DNA from 3 places in the Pseudarthrobacter sp. AG30 genome. Region 1 is predicted to be linked to each of the others. Evidence: riboswitches for the same ligand, from Rfam matches in the RefSeq annotation. Region 1 holds a riboswitch; each other region holds the start of a gene.
What was found. A riboswitch is a leader RNA that binds a small molecule or an ion and turns the genes downstream of it on or off. The one in region 1 is predicted to bind cyclic di-AMP.
Positions count from the first base shown of each region.

Region 2: another riboswitch for cyclic di-AMP. It lies ahead of DC347_RS13210 (NlpC/P60 family protein); the one in region 1 lies ahead of DC347_RS06415 (family 16 glycosylhydrolase).
Region 3: another riboswitch for cyclic di-AMP. It lies ahead of DC347_RS17615 (M23 family metallopeptidase); the one in region 1 lies ahead of DC347_RS06415 (family 16 glycosylhydrolase).

Region 1 is NZ_QEHL01000005.1:58,385-62,901, forward strand. It holds gene DC347_RS06390 (YdcF family protein) at 1-5, opposite strand, end outside; gene rplI (50S ribosomal protein L9) at 178-630, opposite strand; gene rpsR (30S ribosomal protein S18) at 648-887, opposite strand; gene DC347_RS06405 (single-stranded DNA-binding protein) at 1,014-1,589, opposite strand; gene rpsF (30S ribosomal protein S6) at 1,661-1,966, opposite strand; cyclic di-AMP (ydaO/yuaA leader) riboswitch at 2,330-2,506, shown strand; gene DC347_RS06415 (family 16 glycosylhydrolase) at 2,592-3,611, shown strand; gene DC347_RS06420 (glycosyltransferase) at 3,743-4,517, shown strand, end outside.
Region 2 is NZ_QEHL01000014.1:34,817-39,333, reverse strand. It holds gene DC347_RS13225 (DUF305 domain-containing protein) at 1-602, opposite strand, end outside; gene DC347_RS13220 (hypothetical protein) at 744-1,223, opposite strand; gene DC347_RS13215 (heavy-metal-associated domain-containing protein) at 1,492-1,806, opposite strand; cyclic di-AMP (ydaO/yuaA leader) riboswitch at 2,050-2,246, shown strand; gene DC347_RS13210 (NlpC/P60 family protein) at 2,250-3,014, shown strand; partial or broken gene DC347_RS13205 (IS110 family transposase) at 3,357-4,406, shown strand; gene DC347_RS13200 (cation-translocating P-type ATPase) at 4,424-4,517, opposite strand, start outside.
Region 3 is NZ_QEHL01000020.1:115,733-120,249, reverse strand. It holds gene DC347_RS17630 (DUF3027 domain-containing protein) at 1-394, shown strand, start outside; gene serC (phosphoserine transaminase) at 470-1,600, opposite strand; gene DC347_RS17620 (metal-dependent transcriptional regulator) at 1,873-2,574, shown strand; cyclic di-AMP (ydaO/yuaA leader) riboswitch at 2,683-2,925, shown strand; gene DC347_RS17615 (M23 family metallopeptidase) at 2,936-3,757, shown strand; cyclic di-AMP (ydaO/yuaA leader) riboswitch at 3,894-4,067, shown strand; gene DC347_RS17610 (C40 family peptidase) at 4,138-4,517, shown strand, end outside.

The DNA of each region.
Region 1 (4,517 bases):
GGCAATGCTGGGTGACCTTCCGTGGAAACGGTGGATTGGTGCAGGCCAGGAACAGCGGCCCGCCCCCAAGCCTATGGCGCACGCGGCCGGCCGCTGGAAACCCCGGCAGTGACCTTGCACGCAAATGGCCCCCGCACCGGAATCCCGGGCGGGGGCCACTGAACTGCGGTGCGGAAACTACTTTCCGGCAACGACCTCAAGGTCGATGACAGCGGAAACATCCTCGTGCAGGCGGACGTTGGCCGTGTACGAACCGACAGACTTGATGTGGTTCGGCAGTTCAACGTTGCGCTTGTCGATGGCACCGAGGCCGGCGGCCTCGACTGCGGCAGCGACATCAGCAGGCTTGACGGTGCCGAAGAGACGACCGGACTCGCCGGCCTTCACCTCGAGCTTGACCTTCTTGGAGGACAGAGCCTGGGCCTGCGCCTGTGCAGCTTCAACAGAAGCGTGCGCACGGGCGGCGCGGGCAGCCTTGATGGACTCAACCTGCTTCTCGCCACCCTTGGTCCAGGTCAGGGCGAAGCCGCGGGGCAGCAGGAAGTTACGTGCGTAACCGTCCTTGACCTCGACAACATCGCCAGCAGCACCGAGACCGGTTACTTCGTGGGTCAGAATGAGCTTTGCCATGTTAGTTAATCCCTTCCTTAGCCGCGGCCAGCGCCGGAGTAAGGCAGCAGAGCAACTTCGCGGGCGTTCTTGATTGCCTGGGCGATCTTGCGCTGTTCCTGCACCGTGACGCCAGTGACGCGACGGGCGCGGATCTTTCCGCGGTCGGAGATGAACTTGCGCAGCAATGCTACGTCCTTGTAGTCGATGACAGTGATGTCAGCGGCCTTCAAGGGGTTGGACTTTGGTTTGGGCTTACGGAGTTCAGCCTTAGCCATCGTGGAGCTCCTATTCTAGGGAGCCCGTGGATATTGATCCACGGGATGGTGGTGGTCCGACGGCGGCAAAACCTTGGGTGCCTTGCGGCTCCCGGGCATTCCCGGCATCGGGCCGTTGTTTGGGTTTTAGAAGGGAGGTTCGGAATCGGGGCCGTTGCCCCAGCCGCCTGCATTGGACACGCCGGGCGTGGCCCAGGGATCGTCCTGTGCAGCCTGCTGGTTGCCGCCGCCCCAGCCTCCACCGGAGTTGCCGCCCTGGTTTCCACCAGGGTTGCCGCCTCCGAAGCCACCGCCGCCGTTGCCGCCGCCGAAGCCGCCCCCACCCTGTCCGCCGGAGCGCTGGGTGCGGTTGACCTTGGCGTTGGCGTAGCGCAGGCTGGGGCCGATTTCGTCGACCTCAAGCTCGATGACGGTGCGCTTTTCGCCTTCTTTTGTTTCGTAGGAACGGCTCTTCAAGCGGCCGGTGACGATCACGCGCATGCCCTTGGTCAGGGATTCGGCGACGTTCTCGGCAGCTTCACGCCAGACCGCGGCGCGGAGGAACAGGGTCTCCCCGTCCTTCCACTCGTTGGACTGTCGATCAAAGGTGCGGGGGGTGGAAGCGATGGTGAAGTTCGCTACTGCGGAACCGGACGGTGTGAACCGCAATTCCGGGTCATTGGTGAGGTTACCGATGACCGTAATGGTGGTCTCGCCTGCCATCTACTGCCTCCTTGTTCGATCCTGGGTGAAGAGTGCGTTCCTGCGGGGTAAAGAATGAATTTTGGTGCTGATTACTCAGCAACAACCTTCTGCTCTTCGGGGCGGGTGATCTTGGTGCGCATGATGGTCTCGTTAAGAGACAGCTGGCGGTCAAGTTCCTTGGCGGTTTCCGGCTTGGCGGTGAAATTCACCACGGCGTAGATACCTTCGGACTTCTTCTTGATCTCGTAAGCCAGACGGCGACGGCCCCAGATGTCAACCTTTTCGATGGTTCCACCATCGTTGGTGATGACGTTCAGGAACTTCTGAAGCGACGGCTCAACGGTACGCTCTTCGACCTCGGGGTCGATGATTACCATCAATTCGTAAGGACGCATATGTGAACCCACCTCCTTTGGGCTAAGCGGTTACGGCATTTCCGTAACAGGAGGTTCATTTGCGATTCCGCGCAGTGCCTTGCCACCAGTACGGAGGCAGGACGCAGCACAGACTTCAATATCCTAGTGCATCTGGACCTGATAGGCGATTCGCGCTTGACTCAAGGCTAGCCGCGTGATGTGGCAGGAGCAGCCTGACCGGACACGTATGTGGAAAACGCAGGAGCGTGCCGTTCGGCATTAGACGTCTATGCGGGTGCACCGCGGGACGCCACGCCCACCGCGCCGCTTCCGTTACCCAATTGTGATTCCGCAGGGATTTTCGTGTACGGTCTTCGGGTGGGCCGCCCCAGCCGGCCCCAATCCCGGAAGACGCCCAACTCTGCCGCTTCCGCGATCCCTCAGGTTCCAAGGCAGAGGCGGGGGACCCAAGTGTCACGGGCATGGCTCCCGCCTGCCCTCGGGGTGAAGCCGCGATCCGCGGCCGAATGGCAGCATTCGAACCCGACAGCTAACCCCGCCGGCGTTGAGAGGTAAATTCCCCATGCCCGCATCCCGCAAATTGAGCGCCAAACGCGCCCGCCGTCATCAGAATGAGACCCCATCGGCCGGGCTCCGTCAGTTCTTGACATCCAGAGATTCCCGCCGCCTGCCCTTGGCCGCCGGCCTGGCAGCAGCCGTCCTCGGCGCAGCCTCCCTTGGCCTCGGCGTCGCCAACGGCAATGAAGCTGCCGACGTATCCCGGGTGGCCAGCGCCGCCGGGGCCGGCAGCGAGGTACAGGTCCAGCCCACCCCGTCGGCCGCAGTCCAGTCCGCTCCGGCGCCCGCCCCGGCACCGGCAGCCGCACCCGCGCCCGCACCAGAGCAGGCTCCGTCCCAGGCGCCGGCTCCCGCGGCACCCGCCCCGGCACCGGCCGTTGCGGCTCCTGCACCGCAGCCCCCCATCGCCGTGGCACCAGCCTCGGCACCGCTGGCAAACAGCGGGACGCCCATGCCCGCAGGGGTCCCCGGAAACTGGACCATGACCTTCGCTGACGATTTCAACGGTTCAGGCCTGGACAGCGGTAAATGGTCCAACTGCTGGTTCTCCCCCAACTGCGGAACCATGAACAAGGTGGCCACCAGCCCAGCCAACGTCTCCGTGGCCAACGGCAACCTGGCCCTCAGCCTTGCCTCCTCGTCTTCCGGGTCCTTGGTCTCCACGAACCCGAAGGGTGGAGCGGGCACCGGGTACCAGTTCACCACCGGGTATGTCGAGGCCCGCATCAAGTTCCCCGGCAACGCCAACGGTCTCTATAACTGGCCCGCGTTCTGGACCACCGGGCAGTCCTGGCCGGCCACCGGCGAGAACGACATCGCGGAGGTCCTCCAGGGCAAGATGACCGTGAATTACCACTCCGGCTCCGGGTCACACAACCAGGGTGGCGTCGGCGGCAACTGGGCCAACGAATACCACACCTTCGGCTTGCACCGGATGGCCAACTCGTCGGACGTCTACTTCGACGGCGTGAAGGTCAAGTCCTACCCCACGGACGACGGAAACGCCCCGCAGTACATCGTGCTGAACGTCGGCGCTTCATCGACGAACCCGGTGTACGGCCCGCAGTCCCAACTCCTGGTGGACTACGTCCGCGCCTGGCAGTAGCCGGCCACGCGCCCCCTTGGAAAGGGCGACGGCGGGACTTCCCGCCGTCGCCCTTTTTGGCTTCCTGCGGTTCCCCACAAAGTTGCCCAGAGCAACCCTGCCACCCGAGTGTGATCCAGTACACTCTTGCAATGAAGCTCCTGTACGTGACGGAAAGCGTGCCAAACCGGGACCCGCAACTCGGTGATGGAAGCTCCATGATCCCGTACGAAGTGATCCTTCACCTTCCCGCGGATGTTGCCGTCACGCTGCTGACGTTTTCCGGCCCTGTCCCGGTTCCGGCGGAGCTCCGGGCCCGCTGCGAAACCGTCCACGAACTAGCCCCGCGGGACGACCCCGCCGCATTTGTCCGCTCCTTCGGCGGCCTCGCCGGCCTGGGAAAGCACCGGCGATCCACCCCGTCAGCGCGGGCAGCGGCAGCCACCCTGTCCGGCAGCAGTGAGGCCACCCTCATCCATGGCCCGCACGCCCTCTTCCTTTCGCATCATGTGGCCGGTCCCGTGGTGCTGCAAACGGTGGACCCTTGGTCCATCCGGGCCGCCATGGACACGGATATTGCCCGCTCCCTCCGGCCGGCCTACCGGCTGCGCGAGCACCTCGCCGAACGGGCGGAACGGTCGCTGCCCGCCAGGGCGCGGCTGCTGACCGTCGGGGCACAGGACGCTGCAGCCTGGTCCGCGAAGCTCGGCCGGTCCGTGAAAAGCATCCCCAACGGAACCAGCGTGGCCGCGGGGCCGCGTCCGGACCGGAAGGCGCCGGTAGTCTGCTTCGCGGGCAGCCTCAACTACGCCCCCAACGTGGACAGCGCCACGGTCCTGGCCACCCGTATCGCTCCCCTCGTGTGGCGGGAGGTCCCGGAGGCACGGTTCGTCATCGCCGGGCGGCAACCCACAGCGGCAGTCCAGG
Region 2 (4,517 bases), on a different contig from region 1:
GCTTCCTGGGAGCTGACGATGTCCTTGCTGAGCTGTACCGCATCAGTGTTCTTGCCATCCGTGGTTTCGGTCCTGGCCATCATGACGGCACCTTCATGGTGGGCGATCATCTGGGTAAGGAACAGCTTGGCGGCCTCGGCGCCCTGGGCGGCTTCGAGCTTGGCCGTGTCATCGGCGCCCATCATCCCCTCCATGCTGTGCGCTGAAGCCGTACCGGTGGGCATGGCTGTGGGCTGGCCCCAGCTTTGAAGCCACCCGGTCATCTTGTCGATTTCCGGGCCCTGGGCTGCCTTGACCTTGGCGGCCAGGTCAGTTACGGCGGCAGGGATACCCTGCTTCTTGAGCATCATGTCGCTCATGGCCACGGCCTGGGTGTGGTGCGGGATCATCATCTGCGCGAACATCGTGTCCGCATCATTGAAGGCAGCCGCAGCCGCCGCTGAGCTTGCGGGGGCGGCGGTGGATGACATCCCGGAGCTTCCGTGGTTCATCCCGGACATGCCGCCGCTCTCAGAGCCGCCAGATCCCGACCCGGTCGAGCAGCCGGCCAGGGCGATGGCCGCGGCGATGGCGGCAGCAGAAAGTGTCAAAGTTTTTTTCATCAAAATCAGGGTCCTCAAAGTATCAGCGGCGCAAGTGCGCCCGTGGGCTGGCATGCAGCGGACCGTGCGGGGTCCGGCTTGTTTCATGCGGGCCGATGGCTGGAGTATGCGCCGGTGAAAGGCACGGCGCAGAGGAGTGATTTACGTCCGGCTGATACAGAGATCACCGGGGGAGGCGCTGGCCGGTGAGTAGGCATACGTGCTGCCGAGCACGGCGGCTGCACCAAAATCGGGCAGCTCATAGGGCGCTGGCCCAGGCAAGGGGGCGGAGAGAGTCGTGGTTCCCGGGGCCAGGACACAGGCCCCTCCACCGGCTGACATCTTGGTGCACGGCCCTGCAGGGGCACAGGAAGAGGAGGAGGAGGAGGAACCCGTGGCCGCCGGATCACTGGAAGCCACGCCTGCTGACATCCCGATAGCCTGGGTATGGCTGGCCGGCGTGGTTTGCAGCTGCATCGTCCCCCTCAAGCCTGACATTGACATGGCGGGGCCTGAGGGCATGTCGTGGGCGCCGATCATCACATGCATGCCGAAAATGCCAAAAATGATGGCCAGTGCCGCAGTCAGGAACCCGGCCCGCAGGAAGAAGGCGGTGAGACGACGACGGTGTACTGCGGTCACGACACTTCCTCCTTTTCGGTACAGGTTCTTTCAATACAAGGGTAACCGGCAGGGTGTTCCTGCAGGTCTCCTACTGGTCAACGCGCCCGGGCGGCATTCCGTTTCACCGTCCCTCACGGCAGCGGAGTGCTCCGGATTATCTGTGACGCCTGGTTTCAGGCGCTAAGGCCGCCCTCGCCCGCGGGCCAGCGGGCTGTATACGCTGGCCGTGGGACCTCTCCTGGGAAGCGCAAGGCCCCGGAGGATGGGCGCCGGAGAAATGCGGATGTTACCTGCTGGCCAAGGTGTACCCCGCGGCCGTCACAGCCTCCCGCATCGCTGCCGCGTCAGCCATACCTCGCACCCGCAGGCGGGAGCGGCCGCCAGGGACGAGGTCAACGGAGGCAGATTCCACCCCATCAAGGGCAGAGACTGCCTTCTCGACCGTCTGCACGCAATGCCCGCAGGTCAAGCCGTCCACAGCGAATTCAACGGTACCGGTACCGTTGGCTGCGGTGGGGGCAAGGGCGGCTTCAGCCGAGCAGCAGCTGCACCCCGACGCCGCGGCAAGCGGCAGCTGGGTACGGATTTCAGTTTCACACATGTCAGTTTCCATTCCTTGACGAAGGACCAATGGGCGCTGGGATTGAACGGCTGTGAAAGCCAGACGCTGGGCGCCGGCCGGGACATACCACTTCACTGACAACAACAGAAACTATACCGGGAGGGGGTATTGGGCAGAAGTAGATATAGCTGTGATCTACGTCTCCTGTTATTCAAATGTGACAACTGATGCCGGAGTGAAGTACGGTCTAAGTCGTGCCGGTTTCTCCGAATGCGGCACTCTCGAGCAGACTTGCCTAACTCTGCCGCTGCCCGGGATCCGTTCGCAACTTTCGTCCGGCAGAGACGGGGAAACCAACAGCGACCTGCTTCGGGCAGGTCTTGGGGTGAAGTCGCGCCTGGTGCCATGCGTGTACCGGCCGGCCGGGTGTCTCCCATCCGAATCCGACAGCTAACCTCGCAGGCAGTGGGAGAGGCCTTTTCATGCCCATGCGCAAAAGTCATGGCCGCCATCGTGCGGTCCCTGTCCAGACCAGTGCCCTTGGGGTCCTGTCCAAATCTGTTGCCGGCAACGCCGGTGTCGCAGGCCGCCAGGCAGCTGTTATTGCGGCTGCTTCCGGCCTTGTCCTGACCAGCGGTATTGCCGCGCAGGCAGCCGAGGCCCCACCCCAGCGTGATGCGGAGCCGGCCTCGACGTTGGAAGTTGCGGGCCAGGTCCAGGCGCCGCTCACCGCGGACTCCACGGTCCAGATCTCTTACGAACGTCCCGCGGTAGAGACCACCCCTGCCCCGGTGGTGGAGGCACCCAAGCCGGTCGTGGCGGAGACCCCCAAAGCGTCGACGGCACCTGCCCCGGCCGCGAAACCGAAGGCGCAGATTACCGTCGCTCCGGCCGCTGCAGCCCCGGTCGCGGCACCGGCAGCCGGGGGCATCAACGCTATTATGGTTTCCTCCGCCTACGCCCAGATCGGCATGATCCAGGACTGCACGCGGCTGGTGGAAAACGCCCTTAACGCCGCAGGGATCCCGGTGGGAGACCTTGGCCCGATGCAGTTCATGAACTACGGCACGGTGGTGACCGATCCTCAGCCCGGTGACATGGTCATGCAGCCCGGCCACGTCGGGATCTACGTCGGCAACGGTCAGGTCCTCAGTTCGGGCCTGAACGGCAAGAACGAAACGGCCGTGCACCCGCTGACGTGGATGACTTCCAAGGGCGCCGTCACCTTCGTCCGCGCTGGCAAATAAACCACTGAAGGCCGGCGATTCACTGCCTTGGGGGCAGTGAATCGCCGGCCTTCAGCATCCCGTGGCATAGCGGGAATCACTGTAATGGTCAGGTGCCGGCCCGAGGTTGGCTGGCAGGCTGGTCCCGGAGGACGGCGTGTGACTCAGGGTATATCCGACCCGCTCAGGCGGTGTCTTGAAAATGACTTGTCCGCACCATTCTCCGGGCACGGCCTGCCCGCGCGGATGACCTGATCAGAAGACTGTCCACCAGTTGGGTGTGACCCGTTACAGATGCATCTCCAAGCGACCCAGGCAGGCTCCTGTCACCTAACCGGGTTAATGAGAAGAGGAGAGCACACTATGGCGATCATCGCAGAGGAATTCGAGTTCGTCGTCGGAGTCGACACCCACGCCCGCACCCACACATTCACAGCCGTTCACTGCGCAATCGGTGCCGTGGTCGACACCGCGGTGTTCCCAGCCACCTCCGCGGGAATGGACTGAGCTATCACCTGGATCCGGCGCCGCACCGGCGGGGAACGAGTACTCGCAGCGGTCGAAGGCACATCCTCCTATGGCGCCCAACTCACTCAAGCACTGCTGGCGGTCGGCATCGACGTGGGCGAAGTCAGGCCACCGGCACGCTCGTCACGGGCCCTGACCGGCAAGTCCGATCCCATCGACGCCGAAGCCGCTGCCCGCTCCGTCCTTGGACGTCCCCGCGAGCAAGTCATGGAACCACGCGCGGCCGGAACCCGGGCAGCGATCAGGATCCTGTTGGCCTCCCGGTCCCTGCTGGATCACCAACCGACAGCCAACCGCAACGCCCTCACAGCCCTACTCCGCGGCACCGACCTCGGAATCGACGCCCGGTCATCCCTGCGTGATGCTCAGATCAGCACCATCGCAGCCTGGCGCAGCTCCAACGTCGTGGACCCCATGCTTCGAATTGCACGTGCCGAAGCCACACGCCTGGCATCGGCCGTCAAAGACCTCACGATCCAGCTCGCCGCAAATCACAAGGCCTTGGCCCAGCTCACCGAAGAACTGGCTCCAGGACTCCAAACCACACCCGGAGTCGGTCCCGTAACAGGGGCGATCATCATTTGCGCCTACTCCCATCACGGCCGGATCCGTTCAGAGGCGGCCTTTGCCGCCCTAGGCGGCGTTGCGCCACGCCCTGCGTCCTCCGGTCACACCACCAGACACCGGCTCAACCGCTCCGGCGACCGCCAACTCAACCGCGCCTTCGACGTCATCGTCCGCACCCGAATGAGCTTCGACACCGCAACCAAGGACTACGTCGCCCGCAGCCGGGCAACAGGCAAATCAAACCGTGAGATCCGCCGGAACCTCAAACGCTACGTCTGCCGCTCCATCTTCCGCCAACTCCAAACCACCATGGCTTGACAGAACCCATAGAAGAGTCATTTTGTGCGGCTGCCGAAGCGGCGCAGCCGCAGCGAGTTGCTGACCACCAGGACCGAGCTGGCGGCCATCGCAGCGCCGGCGATCATCGGA
Region 3 (4,517 bases), on a different contig from region 1:
GTTCCTGGCAGCAGCCGTCGATGTTGCACGGGCCGCGGTTGAGGGCATCACGCCCGCTGCCACCATCGGGCCGCACCTTGGTGCCAAAAGCGAGGGCGACCGGCTGGTCACGCACTTGTTCGAGTCCCGGCTGGCCGGCTACGGCGGCTGGCAGTGGTACGCGGTGCTGACCCGCAACTCCCGCTCCAAGGTGGTTACCGTCGATGAGCTGGGCCTGCTGCCGTCCGAAGAATCGATCCTCGCCCCGGAGTGGGTGCCGTGGGCCGAACGCGTGCGCCCCGAGGACGAGCAGCAGCAGGAACCCGAACAAGCCCGCCAGGAAGAGCCGTCCGCAACGGAGCAGGCGCCCGGGGATGAAGAGGATGCCGACGACGACGCGGAGCCAAAAGACTAAGCAAGAATTTTCCGCCACACGCGAAAGGCGCCGTCCGGGGGTTATCCCGGGCGGCGCCTTTCGCGTGTGCCTGGACTACTTGCGGAGCTCGCCCACCACATAGTCGATGCTGGACAGCAGTGCCGAGACGTCGTCGGGCTCGATGGCGACGAAGGTGGCGATGCGCAGCTGGTTGCGGCCCAGCTTCCGGTAGGGCTCGGTGTCCACGATGCCGTTGGCGCGCAGGACCTTCGCCACCGTTGCCGCGTCCACCGACTCGTCAAAGTCGATGGTGGCGATGACGTTGGAGCGCTCCTCCGGGTTGGCCACAAACGGGGTGGCGAACTCCGAGGCGTCAGCCCAACTGTAGATGCGGCCGGCGGAATCGGCGGTGCGGGCAGAGGCGAAGTCCAGGCCGCCGTTGGCGTTCAGCCACTGGACCTGGGCGTCAAGGGTTACCAGGGTGGACAGCGACGGGGTGTTGTACGTCTGGTTCAGCCGTGAATTGTCGATGGCGGTCTGGAGGTCCAGGAAGTCCGGGATCCAGCGGCCGCTTGCCTTGATGGCGGCAGCGCGCTCCAGGGCGGCGGGGGAGAAGAGGCCGAGCCAAAGGCCACCGTCGGAAGCGAAATTCTTTTGCGGGGCGAAGTAGTAAACGTCGCTTTCGGCGATGTCGACGTCCAGGCCGCCGGCAGCGGAGGTTGCGTCCACCAGGACCAGGGCGTCCTTGTCGGCGCCCGGCACCCGCTTGACCGGGGCGGCGACGCCCGTGGAGGTCTCATTCTGTGGCCACGCGTAGACGTCCACGCCCGCCTCCGCCTGCGCTGCAGGACGGGTGCCCGGCTCAGACTTAATGATCGAGGACGCTTCCAGGAACGGCGCCTTGTTGGTGGCGGAGGCAAACTTGGAGCCAAACTCCCCGAAGGACAGGTGCTGCGCCTTCTTGGACACGAGGCCGAAGCTCGCGATGTCCCAGAACGCGGTCGAGCCGCCCACGCCGAGGACCACCTCGTAGCCCTCGGGAGCACGGAAGAACTGGCTGAGTCCTTCGCGTACGGAGCCCACCAGGTTCTTGACCGGAGCCTGCCGGTGGGATGTGCCGAGGATAGTCTTCGACGCAGCGGACAGGGCATCGATCTGTTCCGGCCGGACCTTTGAGGGGCCGGCCCCGAACCGCCCGTCCTGGGGCAGGAGGTTGGCGGGAATCGTGATGCTGGTGTCGCTCACAGGTGCTCCATTCGGCGGGGACGAAAGCTGTGGTCCGGGTGGTGGGTGGCCGGGAGCCGGCCATGGCTGCAGTGCAAACCTTCCCCAATTCTGCCTGAAGCGCGCAGGGTGGCGGGAGCGGGCGGCGCCAATGTCCAGCCAATGAGACGCCGCAGGCGGCAGGCCCTATTCGGACTAAATCAAAATAGGCTAAACTCTTCCCCGGACTACGTCGCGGGAAGAGGCGATACGGTGGGACAACGCAAGGTACTGCGCTCGAGGAGCTGAGCTGGATGACGGATCTGATCGACACTACGGAGATGTACCTCAGGACCATCCTGGAGCTTGAGGAAGAGAACATCGTTGCCCTCCGGGCCCGTATCGCCGAACGCCTGCGCCACTCGGGGCCTACCGTTTCCCAGACCATCGGCCGGATGGAGCGCGATGGCCTGGTCGTCGTCTCCGGTGACAGGCACCTGGAACTGACCGACACCGGCCGCAAGCGTGCCACTGAGGTCATGCGGAAGCACCGGCTGGCCGAGCGCCTGCTGGCCGACGTGATCGGATTGGACTGGGCCTATGTCCATGACGAAGCCTGCCGCTGGGAACACGTTATGAGCGAACGGGTGGAGCGGCGCATCTACGAAATGCTGGACCACCCCACGGAGTCGCCCTACGGAAACCCCATCCCCGGCCTTGCCGCCCTGGGCGGACAGCCCGGACCCGGGTTCGGCGACGGCGCCATCAGCCTGGTGGAGGCAATGAAGGCCTACGGGCCTGAATCGGCAGTGACCATCAGCCGGCTGGCGGAACCGATCCAGGTGGAGCCGGAACTGCTGACCCAGCTCGACGAGGGCGGTATCCGGCCCGGCGCGTCTGTCTCCCTGGAACGCGTCGGTGACTACATTTCGGTACGGGTGGCGGGAATCGAGGGCGCGCTGGAGCTGCCTCCCGAGGTGGCGGCTCACGTTTTCGTCGCCGTGAACCAGGCCTGACGCCGCGTTTCCGTACCCCACCCGGGGGATTCCACGCAAAGATAACGGAATTGTTACCTAGGGTCTTAAGCCCCTATAGTGGAACCCAGCGTTGATACTTAAGCGTTACCTGATCCGGAGCCGAGCTCTGCCAGCGGGCCAGGTGTACGAGTCGTTACTGGCAGAGGCGGGGGAACCACAACCGGCAGCGGGGGACTGCCTTGGGGTGAAGTCCGTCAGCAGCAAGCCTCTCCAGTGAAGGATTCTTCCGGGAATACCCCTGTGTAGAAGTTTGCCCATGACGGACCGGGTCTTTGATCTCTCTGACCCGAATCCGACAGCTAACTCCGCAGGCTATTCCAGAGAGGAACCCTTCTTGACCATGCAGACCTCCCGGGGCCGCCGTCGCGCGGCGGGCCCCCCTGAGGCACCCCGGGTTGTCGAAGTAGCCGCCGCGGAGCGCCCCCGCGACCCGCAACGGGATGCACGCCGCCGCCGGGGTCCGTTCCGGCAAATCACCGACTTTGCCGCGGCCAGCGGCATCGGCCAAAAGGCCGGCATCGCCCTCGCCGCCACCGGCCTGGTGCTCACGGTGACCATGCCCGCCACCAGCCCCGTTATGGCGACGGATGCGGCCGGAATCGCGCCCCAGGCCGCCTCCGCAGTCAGCCCCCAGCCCCAGATTTCCGCGGATGTAGGCGCCCAGATCGACTTCAGCCGCTCAGCCGTCGTGACGCAGGCGGACCCCGACGGGAAGCTGAAGCAACTGCTGAGCGCCCAGTCGGCCGGATCGGTAACGCGTGCGGCTTCCGCCGGGACCCTGGCCGCGCCGCTGGCATCCCTCGTGACCGCGTCGCCCTTCGGCTACCGGGTCAGCCCAATCACCGGCGGCACCGGAGATTTCCACCGCGGACAGGACTTCGTGGCACAGTGCGGGACGTCCGTCCTGGCAGCCGCAACAGGAACCGTGACCTTCGCCGGCTGGCACCAGTTCGGCGGTGGAAACCGGGTGGTGATCGACCATGGCAACGGCCTGGAGACCACGTACAACCACCTCTCGTCCTTCAACGTCAAGGTGGGCCAAACGGTCTCCCGCGGCGAAGTCGTGGCGTTGAGCGGGACCACCGGGGCGTCCACCGGCTGCCACCTGCACTTCGAAGTCCAGGTCAACGGCGAAGTGGTCGATCCGATGGGCTGGCTGTAACCGTTTGATTGCGCACTCCCAGATCGCCGTGACCCGCCGTGACCTGAATGTGACATTGAAGCAAAACTGCTGTACCGTCTAACTCGCGTCAACTTTTCCGAAGTTGACGCTCTTGAGTGGATTGCCTAACTCTGCCACCGCTCAAGGTCCGTTCGCATTTCATCGTCTGGCAGGGGCGGGGGAACCAATTTTGGCCTTCTGCGTTCTGGAAGGCCTTGGGGTTAAGTCATGAGCTTCCCAGGAAGCGAAGTGGCCGGGTGACTCCCATCCGAATCCGACAGCTCACCTCGCAGGGATTGGGAGAGGCTACCTTCGTGTCTTCACGCCATAATTCTGCGCGCCACCGTGCGCAAACGGTTCGCGCCAACCCCTTGGACGCCATGTCCAAGGCCGTAAGCGCCAATGCCGGGACCGTGGGCCGCCAGGCTGCCGTTGTGGCAGCGGCTTCAGGCCTCATCCTGAGCATGGGCCTGCCGGCCAACGCCGCGGACACCACTGCCGGCATCTCGGCCTCCACGGAGTCCGGTTCCGCACAGACCGCCCTTGCTGTCACCGCGGCCCCCACGGCCACCGTTTCCTTCGAGCGTCCGGCGGTCAAGACCACCGCCGCCCCGAAGGTGGAAACCGTGCGCACCCAGTCCACCGCGTCCGCGGACCGCACCGCCACCACTGCCGGCCAGGAGGCGTCCAAGGCCGGACAGGCAGTGGAAGCCGTTTCGTCCGCAGCCACCTCGGGTATCGCCGCGATCGCCTACACCGG